Linked DNA regions of Siphonobacter curvatus. The main gene of each other region encodes a partner of the protein of the gene in region 2 in a complex. Links are inferred from orthologs where the notes say so. Each region holds a gene or a part of one and is shown on either strand. Other genes may lie near its edges. The genes, in order: C5O19_RS07840, accD and accC.

Region 1 (3,136 bases), on a different replicon or contig from region 2:
GTCAAAATACTGAATATTGGTTTTGACCCGACTCCGTAGCTTGATAAAGGCTCCCATGGTACCAATCGTGGTGAAAGGGCCGAGCCAGAGGGGAATGTAGTAGGGTAGAGTAACCTTAACCTTATTAAAGCGAGCCGTAAAATAGTGACCAAATTCGTGTACAGTCAGTACCGCCAGAAAAGGAAGTGAAAACGCCAGTCCGCCCAGAATGTCCGAAATGGTTAAGGGAGGATTGGCGTAAAAAAGAGAAGTTCCGTTCGTCCATTCCGCCCCCGCAATCGTGGTAGTTACAATGGTTAGAACAAATAGAATGAGTTGGGTATATAAACGACGCCGGGTACGGCTCATACAGTCAAGGCTTTCGAGAAATGTGGCTCCGGCGGGTTAGTAATCGAGTAATTTGTCAAGTACGGTGCCGAGCGGATTCAACCAGATGGTTTGTATACCAACGGTTGCGGCCGATTCAATATTATCAGCGTTGTCGTCAATAAATACGCTTTCTTCGGGCAAAAGTCCGCCACCTTCCTGCAGGGCATGACGGTAAAATTCCGGATCGGGTTTCATGAAACCCATTTCATACGAAAGAAAAGGTTTTTCAAACAGACTCATGAAATCGTAGCCCACGGCGGCGGCTCGCTTCACGATTTCCCGAACGTGAATGGGATTCGTATTACTCAGCAGAAATACGCGATACGATTTACTAAGGTCCTGAATGCGGTCGAGGCGGGCCTTAGGCATGTCGAGCAACAAGGTACACCAGGCCGTATCAATGGTTTCGTCCGACCAGTCGCTATTGAATTCTTTACGAAGCAACGCTTTAAAATCCGCTTCGTTGATTTTTCCAATCTCAAACTGATGGAAGAACGCTTTTTCGTGAAACAGACGCGTGGCTTCTTCTTCAGAAATACCCGCCAGTTCGGCAAACGCCCGGTAGGTAAGAGGAACGTCAATATCAATGATGACATTCCCCATATCGAAAATGAGGTTTTTGATCATAGGAAGAAGAATAGCGATCGGTCTACCCGTGGTGTACCAGAAATACGGTAGACCGATCGCGAAAACTTACTCAACAAACACGCCCATTTTCGAGAATTTCTCAATGCGTTGATTGATCCGTTCTTCGGGTGAAAGAGCCTGTAGGGCAATGAGTCGGTTGATGATTTCTCCTTTGAGAATTTCGGACATCCGGTCGTGGTCGAGGTGAGCACCGCCGAGGGGTTCGGGAATGATTCCATCGACCAGTCCATTGCTGCTCATGTCCGTTGCGGTAAGCTTGAGGGCTTCAGCGGCCTGTTCCTTGTAATCCCAACTCCGCCAGAGAATGGACGAGCAGGATTCCGGAGAGATTACCGAATACCAAGTATTTTCCAGCATCAGTACCTGATCACCAATGGCAATACCCAGGGCTCCACCGGAAGCTCCTTCGCCAATGATGATACAAATGACGGGTACAGTTAACATGAACATATCCCGAAGGTTACGGGCAATGGCTTCACCTTGTCCGCGTTCTTCCGCTTCCAGTCCGGGGAATGCACCGGGCGTATCAATAAGCGTAATGATGGGGCAGTTGAATTTTTCTGCCATTTTCATCAGACGCAGGGCCTTGCGATAACCTTCGGGGTTGGGCATACCGAAGTTACGGTACTGCCGTTCTTTAGTATTACGACCTTTCTGCTGACCAATGATCATGACGGGGTGACCATCGATATTCGCAAAACCACCCACAATCGCCTTATCATCGGCAACCTGACGATCGCCGTGGATTTCAATAAAATCCGTACAGATCCGGTGCAGGTAATCTTGCGTATACGGACGATCAGGGTGACGTGAAACTTGTACCCGCTGCCAGCGAGTCAGGTTACGGAACGTCTCTTTCTTAAGATCTACTAACTGGTTTTCTAAGACTGCAGTAGCGGCCGAAACATCAAGATTTTTTTCGGCGGCCAGCCGTTTCATTTCGTCAATTCGGGATTCGAGTTCGGCAATGGGCCGTTCAAAGTCGAGTAATGTTCGCATAAACAAGTTTCTGAGTTCTTATTCGTGAGCCATTGGCCACGTACCCAAAGGTTAGAACACAACAAAAGTAATAAGAAAAGCGGGGTTACGGTGGAAATTAGCATTTTGAGTAACGAATGCCTGGTCGTCCTTTCCGCTTCAGTAAACGATTTATAATTCGAAACTCTCTCCTTTCATGGGAATGCGGACATCGCTGAAACCTTCGTCATGGAGTCGATTGGCAAAGGTTTGCATGGAGGTTTCCTCTCCGTGAATGAGAAAAATTTTCTTAAGCTTCTGCGGCGATTGTTGCTTCACAAAATTTACGAGATCCTGCTGATCTCCGTGGCCACTGAAGACATCAATTTTTTCAATTTTTGCCTGAACCGCGTATTCGTTGTCCTTGATTCGTAGCGTATTCTGTCCGTTCAGCAATCGCCAGCCCAGCGTGTCTTCGGCGGCATAACCCACCAGCAGAATGGTACAGTACGGATTGCCGATGTTGGCGGCCACGTGTTGTTCAACCCGGCCACCGGAAACCATGCCCGAAGCTGAAATAATGATACAGGGTTCGTTATGATTCGAGATGGCCCGACTAGCCTTTTCACTTTCAATAAAAGTCAGGTTCTGAAAATCGAACAGACGACCGTGCTTTTGTTTAAAGTTCTGCGATTCGGGATTGAGAAATTTGCTGTGACGATCGTAAACTTTCGTCGTCGAATGAGCCAAGGGGCTGTCGCTAAATACGCGAATCGGTTTAAAACCTTGTTCGGAATACAGGCGATTCAGCGTAAAGAGTAAGGCCTGCGTCCGGCCTACTGAGAAAGCAGGAATAATCAGACGCCCCGGAATATTGATGCAGGTACGGCGGATCACATCGGCCAGAGCTTCCTCGGGGGATCGGTTATCTTCGTGTAAACGGCTACCGTAGGTGCTTTCACAAACCAGATAATCCACTTCCGGTACGGGACTAGGTTCGACGTGCAGGGGATAATTTTTACGCCCCAGATCACCCGAAAAACAAATGGATTTTTTTTGTCCTTTTTCTTTCGTTTCCAGAATGATGTGAGCCGCTCCCAGCAGGTGGCCCGCTGGAATGAAGGTCAGCCAAAGGTTATCGGTAACCTGAAATTTCTGATTA
Region 2 (3,118 bases):
TTCATCTTCCGTCAGGTAAAACAGCAGGTGATTGATTTTATAGAAAGCCAGTAAATCCAACATGCGTTTGACCGTTTCCTTGGTTTGAAAATTTCGGCAAACGTCGAAGTGCATACTCCGGAATTTGAAGCGGGGAGCGTCTTCTACCTGTACCTGCGGTAGGGCCAGGGGAGCGGTCGCTTTCTGGTAGGCAGCAACCGGAGCCAAAGCCAGTAAACTTTCTACGCCGTAGAAAACCCCGGCCGCATCACTTCCCACGATCTGGATACCGTTGGCAGCTATGTTCAGTTGATAGGCTTCGCTCGTAACACCGTTGACAGCCACGGAACCCGTACTGAGCTGAATCCGTTGCTCCGTACTCGTTCCTTCTTTGGTCACAAACGAGGTGCCCGTCAGTACCTGGAGGCGTTGAGCCAGAAACGCAGCTTCATTGGCCAGCCCTTTCGCGTAATAAATGGGCCATTCCTTCGTCAGACTAATGGAGCCCGCCGTTTTAGTCACCTTCACCGGAGACGGAATCAAGACCGGCAGTTGTTCCGGCGAAACCAGACTCAGGGCCGCATTTTGCTGATACTGATAGGCCGCCGTGGGCAGAGGAATCTGATCGTTGGGGCCGCGTAGGATTTGTTCTTTTTCTGTGAACGGTTCGACTGTATAGTCGGCTACTTCTTCGATTTTCTCTTCTTTTCCGTCCGTATGCACAAAATACAGACCCATCGGGGCATCTGTTTCCTTGATGATAGCGACCGAAGCTTCGTAGGGAATTTCCAGACTGGCACCGGGTTTCAGCTCAAAACTTTCGTTGGGCGTGAGCTTGTACCAGTCGCCGTTGATGTGTTCGACGGTAGCCGGAGACGGTGTTTTGGAAGCCAGAATCGGGCGGGGAGACATGTTGAAGTACAGCGTCCAGCCCTTGTTACCCAACGTTTCACTACCATTATTTTTGAAGATAAAACGGGCTTTAAAACCAGAGGGAGTATCGGTGAAGTTGGAAATTAATTTCCAGGAGATCGCTACCGAAGAGCCCTCCGATGCTTGTTCCGAAGATTTACAACCGATAAAAAATAAGGTACAGAGCCAGAGAAAAGCCAGCGACAAGCGACCACGCATACAGTGAAGAAGTTAAAATGGTTGCGATAAAGATACTAAGAACAAACGATCTGTAGGGATACGAAAAAAGCCTGAGTCGTGGGACCCAGGCTTTTTATACTGAAATAGGGTTTTACGCAGGCTTGACCCAGATGATTTCCAGCAATTTCGCCAGACGATCTTTCAAATCCTTGCGATCCACGATGAAGTCGAGGAAGCCGTGTTCCTGCACAAATTCGGCACTCTGGAAGCCTTTAGGCAGATCTTTACCGATGGTTTCGCGAATGACGCGGGGACCCGCAAAGCCGATGAGGGCTCCGGGTTCGGAGATGTTGAAATCACCCAGCATGGCAAACGAAGCCGTTACGCCGCCCGTGGTAGGATCGGTCAGAAGCGAGATGTAGGGAATTTTGGCCTGATCGAGCAGAGCAATTTTCGCCGACGTTTTCGCCATTTGCATGAGCGAGAATCCTGCTTCCATCATCCGGGCACCCCCTGATTTGGAGATCATCAGGAGGGGAATCCGGTTTTTCAGGGAGTAATCCATCGCCCGGGCGATTTTTTCACCCACCACCGAGCCCATCGAACCGCCGATGAAGTTAAAGTCCATACACGCCACCACCATATCGATGCCCTGTACTTTGCCATAACCCGTACGAACCGCATCTTTCAGGCCCGTTTTACGTTCGGTAGCCTTGATCCGGTCGGGATAAGCTTTGGTATCTTTGAAGTGGAGCGGATCATCCGACGTCATCGTCGGATCGAGTTCAGTATAAAGGGTATCGTCGAAGAGCAGTTCAAAATACTCCTGCGAACCGACTTTTTCGTGGTAATTGCATTTCGAGCAGGTATAAGCCTGCAGCTTGTGCTCGCGGGTATGCATGATGTTCCCGCACTGAGGGCACTTGTACCAAAGCCCGTCGGGAGCTTCCCGCTTGGCTTCAGTGGGGGTTTGAATACCCTTGTCTTTCCGGGTGAACCAAGACATGTGTTAGAGTTTTTGAAGTTTAGTGCTTAGGCAGCCCTAACAGACGGGCACTAAACCTAAAGCTTGATTTGGGACATCAAAGATAGGCCATTCCTAGGTTTGCAAACTAGCTATTGGTTAGTTTTTGTACTTTTCGAGGCGGCTTTAATGCGTTTTTTATGATTTTTTGGATTTTTCAGGCCCCGATTGGAAACGAAAAAGTGATTCTGTACCTTATTTAAATGGAAGTACGACGGATGAAGGAAAAATGCCTAAGTTTGTAGCCGCTGATGGCCAGCCGCCTTCCGGTCAGGCCGGAAGATTCTGGTAAGATGCTTCTTCTTCATCAACTTGAAGTTCTCGTACAACGAACCTCGTATGGTTGGTTTCAACGGGATACACAGTTTCAGAAACGACGAACTTCTTTCGATACGAGTAAAAAAATTTAGTTCATAATCATCACATTTCAACGCTTAGTATGGCCAATGCAACTCAAATTGCTCCGGGCGTTCTTTCAGGAGATGCCGTTCAGGAGTTATTCGAACTCGCTAAGAAACACCAATTTGCTCTTCCGGCTGTCAACGTTATTTCCAGCAGTACGGTAAACGCAGTACTGGAAACAGCACGCGACCTGAATTCTCCCGTCATCATTCAATTTTCCCACGGCGGATCTCAGTTTTACGCAGGAAAAGGCCTGAAAAACGATAACGAACAAGCCGCTATCGCCGGAGCTATTTCAGGAGCTCAACATATTCACTTACTGGCCGAACGCTATGGTGTGCCCGTTGTACTGCACACGGACCACTGTGCCAAGAAAATCCTTCCTTGGATTGACGGCGTACTGGAAGCCGGAGAGAAATTCTTCGCTCAGACGGGCAAGCCCCTGTACTCTTCGCACATGCTTGATTTGTCAGAAGAATCGCTGGAAGAAAACATCGAAATTTCTTCGAAATACCTCGAGCGGATGGCCAAAATGGGCATGACGCTGGAAATTGAATTAGGCGTAACGGGTGGTGAAGAAGACGGTGTGGATAACTCCGATGTAGATTCTTCACGTCTGTA
Region 3 (3,030 bases), 100 kb from region 2 along the record:
AGCCATTGCGGCTACAATATCAAAACCAATGAATACGAAGAAAATCACCCCGGCTCCGCGAAGGATTCCACTCGCTCCAAATTCGCCAAAAGTACCCGTGTTTTCAGGAATGAAGGGATGGTAGTTTTCCGGTTTGATGTACTGAATACCCAACGCAATAAACACAATTACGACCGCAACTTTGATCGCCACGATGATGCCATTTACCCAGGCCGAGCCCTTTGTACCCCGAATGATAATAGCAGTGATGATCCAGAGAATAAGCAGGGCCGGTACATTCATAATTCCGCTGACCGTACTACCGTCGGCCAGCGTTACGGCTTCAAAAGGACCGCGTACCCACTGCGGTGGCAGATGAATCCCGTAGGAAGCCAGAAATTTAATCAGGTACTGCGACCAGCTAATCGAAACGGTAGCCGCTCCTACGGAGTATTCGAGGATTAAATCCCAGCCGATGATCCAAGCAAAAAGTTCGCCCATGGTGGCGTAAGCATACGTATACGCACTACCCGCTACGGGCACCATGGCCGCAAATTCGGCGTAACACAGGGCACTGAACGCACATCCAACAGCCGCTAGCAAAAAGGATAGTACAACGGCCGGACCCGTATTGTTGGCTGCGGCGATACCCGTGAGCGAAAAAAGTCCGGCTCCGATGATTACGCCAATACCAATGGCAATTAAATTCCAGGAACTCAGGCTTCGTTTTAGGGTATTACTACCTTGCTGGGCAGCTTCGGTTTGCAGCGAAGCAATGGACTTAATCCGGCTCATTAATCTATCTTTTTGGTAGGGAATTTTGTAAATATAATTTGCGAAGGGCGATCCCGCTACCATTGAGCCTGAAAATAGGATCATCTGGAACGAAAGTGCGGCCAGTTTGCGGACTTTCAAGCCATAAAAAAAGGCTGGATCGCTCCAGCCTTTTTCAGTATCCCTAGCAGTTGACTCTTAAAGTCCGCTGAAATCGAAGTCATTGAGGAATTGCGTCGTGAACTGTCCGCTTTGGAAGGACGGATCGTCCATGAGTCGCAAATGGAAAGGAATCGTCGTTTTTACGCCTTCGATGACGAATTCCGACAGAGCCCGTTTCATCCGCGTAATCACTTCCTCCCGACTCTGACCCGTTACGATCACCTTGGCAATCATGGAATCATAGTTCGGCGGAATGGTGTAACCCGCGTATACGTGGCTGTCAATCCGTACGCCATGTCCACCGGGCAGGTGCAGCGTCGTGATTTTGCCGGGAGCCGGACGGAAATTATGTCCGGGATCTTCGGCATTGATGCGACATTCCATGGAGTACAGTTTCGGACTGTAGCTCTGACCTGAAATGGGTACACCGGCGGCCACTTTGATTTGTTCTTTGATCAAATCGAAATCGGTTACTTCTTCCGTAATCGGGTGTTCAACCTGAATACGGGTATTCATTTCCATGAAGTAGAAGTTACCGTGTTTGTCGACGAGGAACTCAATGGTACCCGCTCCTTCGTAACCGATGGCGGATGCTCCTTTGATGGCCGCTTCACCCATTTTTGCCCGTAACTCCGGCGTAATGATGGGAGAAGGCGTTTCTTCGACCAGTTTCTGGTGACGACGCTGGATGGAGCAATCGCGTTCGGACAGGTGGCATACCCGACCAAATTGATCTCCTACGATCTGAATTTCGATGTGACGGGGTTCTTCCACGAATTTCTCCATGTACAGACCATCGTTGCCGAACGCCGCCGCCGATTCCGTACGAGCGTCGTGCCAGGCTTTTTCAAATTCTTCTTCGCTGCGAATGACCCGCATACCGCGTCCACCTCCACCGGCCGTAGCCTTGATGATGACGGGGTAAATACCACGGGCTAACTCGATTCCCTGCTCAAGGGATTCCAGCAAACCGTCGGAACCGGGGATAACCGGTACACCAGCGGCTTTCATGGTTGCCTTGGCCGTAGCCTTATCACCCATGGAATTGATTTGCTCGGGAGTAGCGCCAATGAACTTGATTCCGTATTCGCGGCAGATTTGCGAAAACTCGGCATTTTCCGAAAGGAATCCATAACCGGGGTGAATGGCATCCGCACCGGTTACTTCAGCCGCTGAAATCAAATTGGGGATACTTAAATAAGACTGGCGACTTGGCGGAGGCCCGATACATACTGCCTCATCCGCAAAACGTACGTGCAGACTTTCGCGATCGGCAGTCGAGTATACAGCCACCGTTTTAATACCCATTTCCCGACAGGTACGGATGATCCGCAGGGCAATCTCGCCACGGTTGGCAATCAATATCTTCTTAAACATCTTTTCAGTTTGCAGTTTTCGGTTTTCTGTATTCGATAAAATCACCGCCCGCTCCTAGTGAAAACGGACGACTGAAAACAGAAAACTAACTTACACAGGTTCAACTAAGAACAGAGGCTGGTCGTATTCAACCGGCGTGGCATTTTCAACCAGTACTTTCACGATACGGCCGGATACTTCTGACTCGATTTCGTTGAAAAGTTTCATGGCTTCAACCACACAAACTACTTTACCAGGCTTGATTTCCGTACCTACTTCCACGAATGCCGGAGCATCGGGGCTACCCGCCCGGTAGAACGTACCGATCATGGGCGACTTAACCGTAATCAGGTTGGAAGCTTCCGCCGCCGCTGCAGGCTGGGCCGGAGCCGCCGGAGCACTCGGAGTAGCTACCGGAGCCGGAGCGGCAGCGGGGGCGGCTACCGGAGCTGGAGCCGCCACGGGGGCTGCTACACCCGCGTAACGCTTCACGCTGATTTTCAGGTCAGTCGTTTCAATGTTTACTTCGTCCAATCCAGATTGGGCGATGAAATCAAGTAGATGTTGTATGTCTTTGGTTTCCATTGTGAATGAATTTTCGGTCTTGAAGAGTCGACGCGTACAGGCCGACTGGCGGTATTACTTTACGCGTTCTACGTAATCGTAGGTACGGGTATCGATCCGGATTTTTTCACCTTGCTCGATAAACAGAGGTACCATGATTTTAGCACCCGTTTCTACTTCTACGGGTTTCTTGGG

Evidence for each region.
Region 1: the proteins of accD (region 2) and C5O19_RS07840 are in contact, whole or in part, in a solved structure (PDB 8UXZ), measured with the Escherichia coli proteins. The link is inferred for Siphonobacter curvatus from one-to-one orthologs.
Region 3: the proteins of accD (region 2) and accC are in contact, whole or in part, in a solved structure (PDB 8UXZ), measured with the Escherichia coli proteins. The link is inferred for Siphonobacter curvatus from one-to-one orthologs.

Annotation. Positions count from the first base shown.
Region 1 is NZ_PTRA01000001.1:1,901,359-1,904,494, forward strand. Bases 40-3,016 are described here. They hold C5O19_RS07840 (acetyl-CoA carboxylase carboxyltransferase subunit alpha), read right to left. Parts: upstream 2,017-3,016; coding sequence 1,063-2,016; downstream 40-1,062. Other genes in these bases: C5O19_RS07830 (site-2 protease family protein), read right to left, coding at 40-348; C5O19_RS07835 (HAD family hydrolase), read right to left, coding at 385-996; C5O19_RS07845 (MBL fold metallo-hydrolase RNA specificity domain-containing protein), read right to left, coding at 2,167-3,016. Also shown: more of C5O19_RS07830, read right to left, coding at 1-39; more of C5O19_RS07845, read right to left, coding at 3,017-3,136. UniProt on the Escherichia coli protein: Component of the acetyl coenzyme A carboxylase (ACC) complex. First, biotin carboxylase catalyzes the carboxylation of biotin on its carrier protein (BCCP) and then the CO(2) group is transferred by the carboxyltransferase to acetyl-CoA to form malonyl-CoA.
Region 2 is NZ_PTRA01000003.1:91,701-94,818, forward strand. The notes cover bases 151-3,109. They hold accD (acetyl-CoA carboxylase, carboxyltransferase subunit beta), read right to left. Parts: upstream 2,078-3,109; coding sequence 1,223-2,077; downstream 151-1,222. Other genes in these bases: C5O19_RS17420 (family 20 glycosylhydrolase), read right to left, coding at 151-1,110; fbaA (class II fructose-bisphosphate aldolase), read left to right, coding at 2,535-3,109. Outside these bases: more of C5O19_RS17420, read right to left, coding at 1-150; more of fbaA, read left to right, coding at 3,110-3,118.
Region 3 is NZ_PTRA01000003.1:193,484-196,513, reverse strand. The notes cover bases 123-2,993. They hold accC (acetyl-CoA carboxylase biotin carboxylase subunit), read right to left. Parts: upstream 2,293-2,993; coding sequence 952-2,292; downstream 123-951. Other genes in these bases: efp (elongation factor P), read right to left, coding at 2,911-2,993; accB (acetyl-CoA carboxylase biotin carboxyl carrier protein), read right to left, coding at 2,383-2,856; C5O19_RS17930 (amino acid permease), read right to left, coding at 123-774. In the rest of the region: more of C5O19_RS17930, read right to left, coding at 1-122; more of efp, read right to left, coding at 2,994-3,030. UniProt on the Escherichia coli protein: This protein is a component of the acetyl coenzyme A carboxylase complex; first, biotin carboxylase catalyzes the carboxylation of the carrier protein and then the transcarboxylase transfers the carboxyl group to form malonyl-CoA.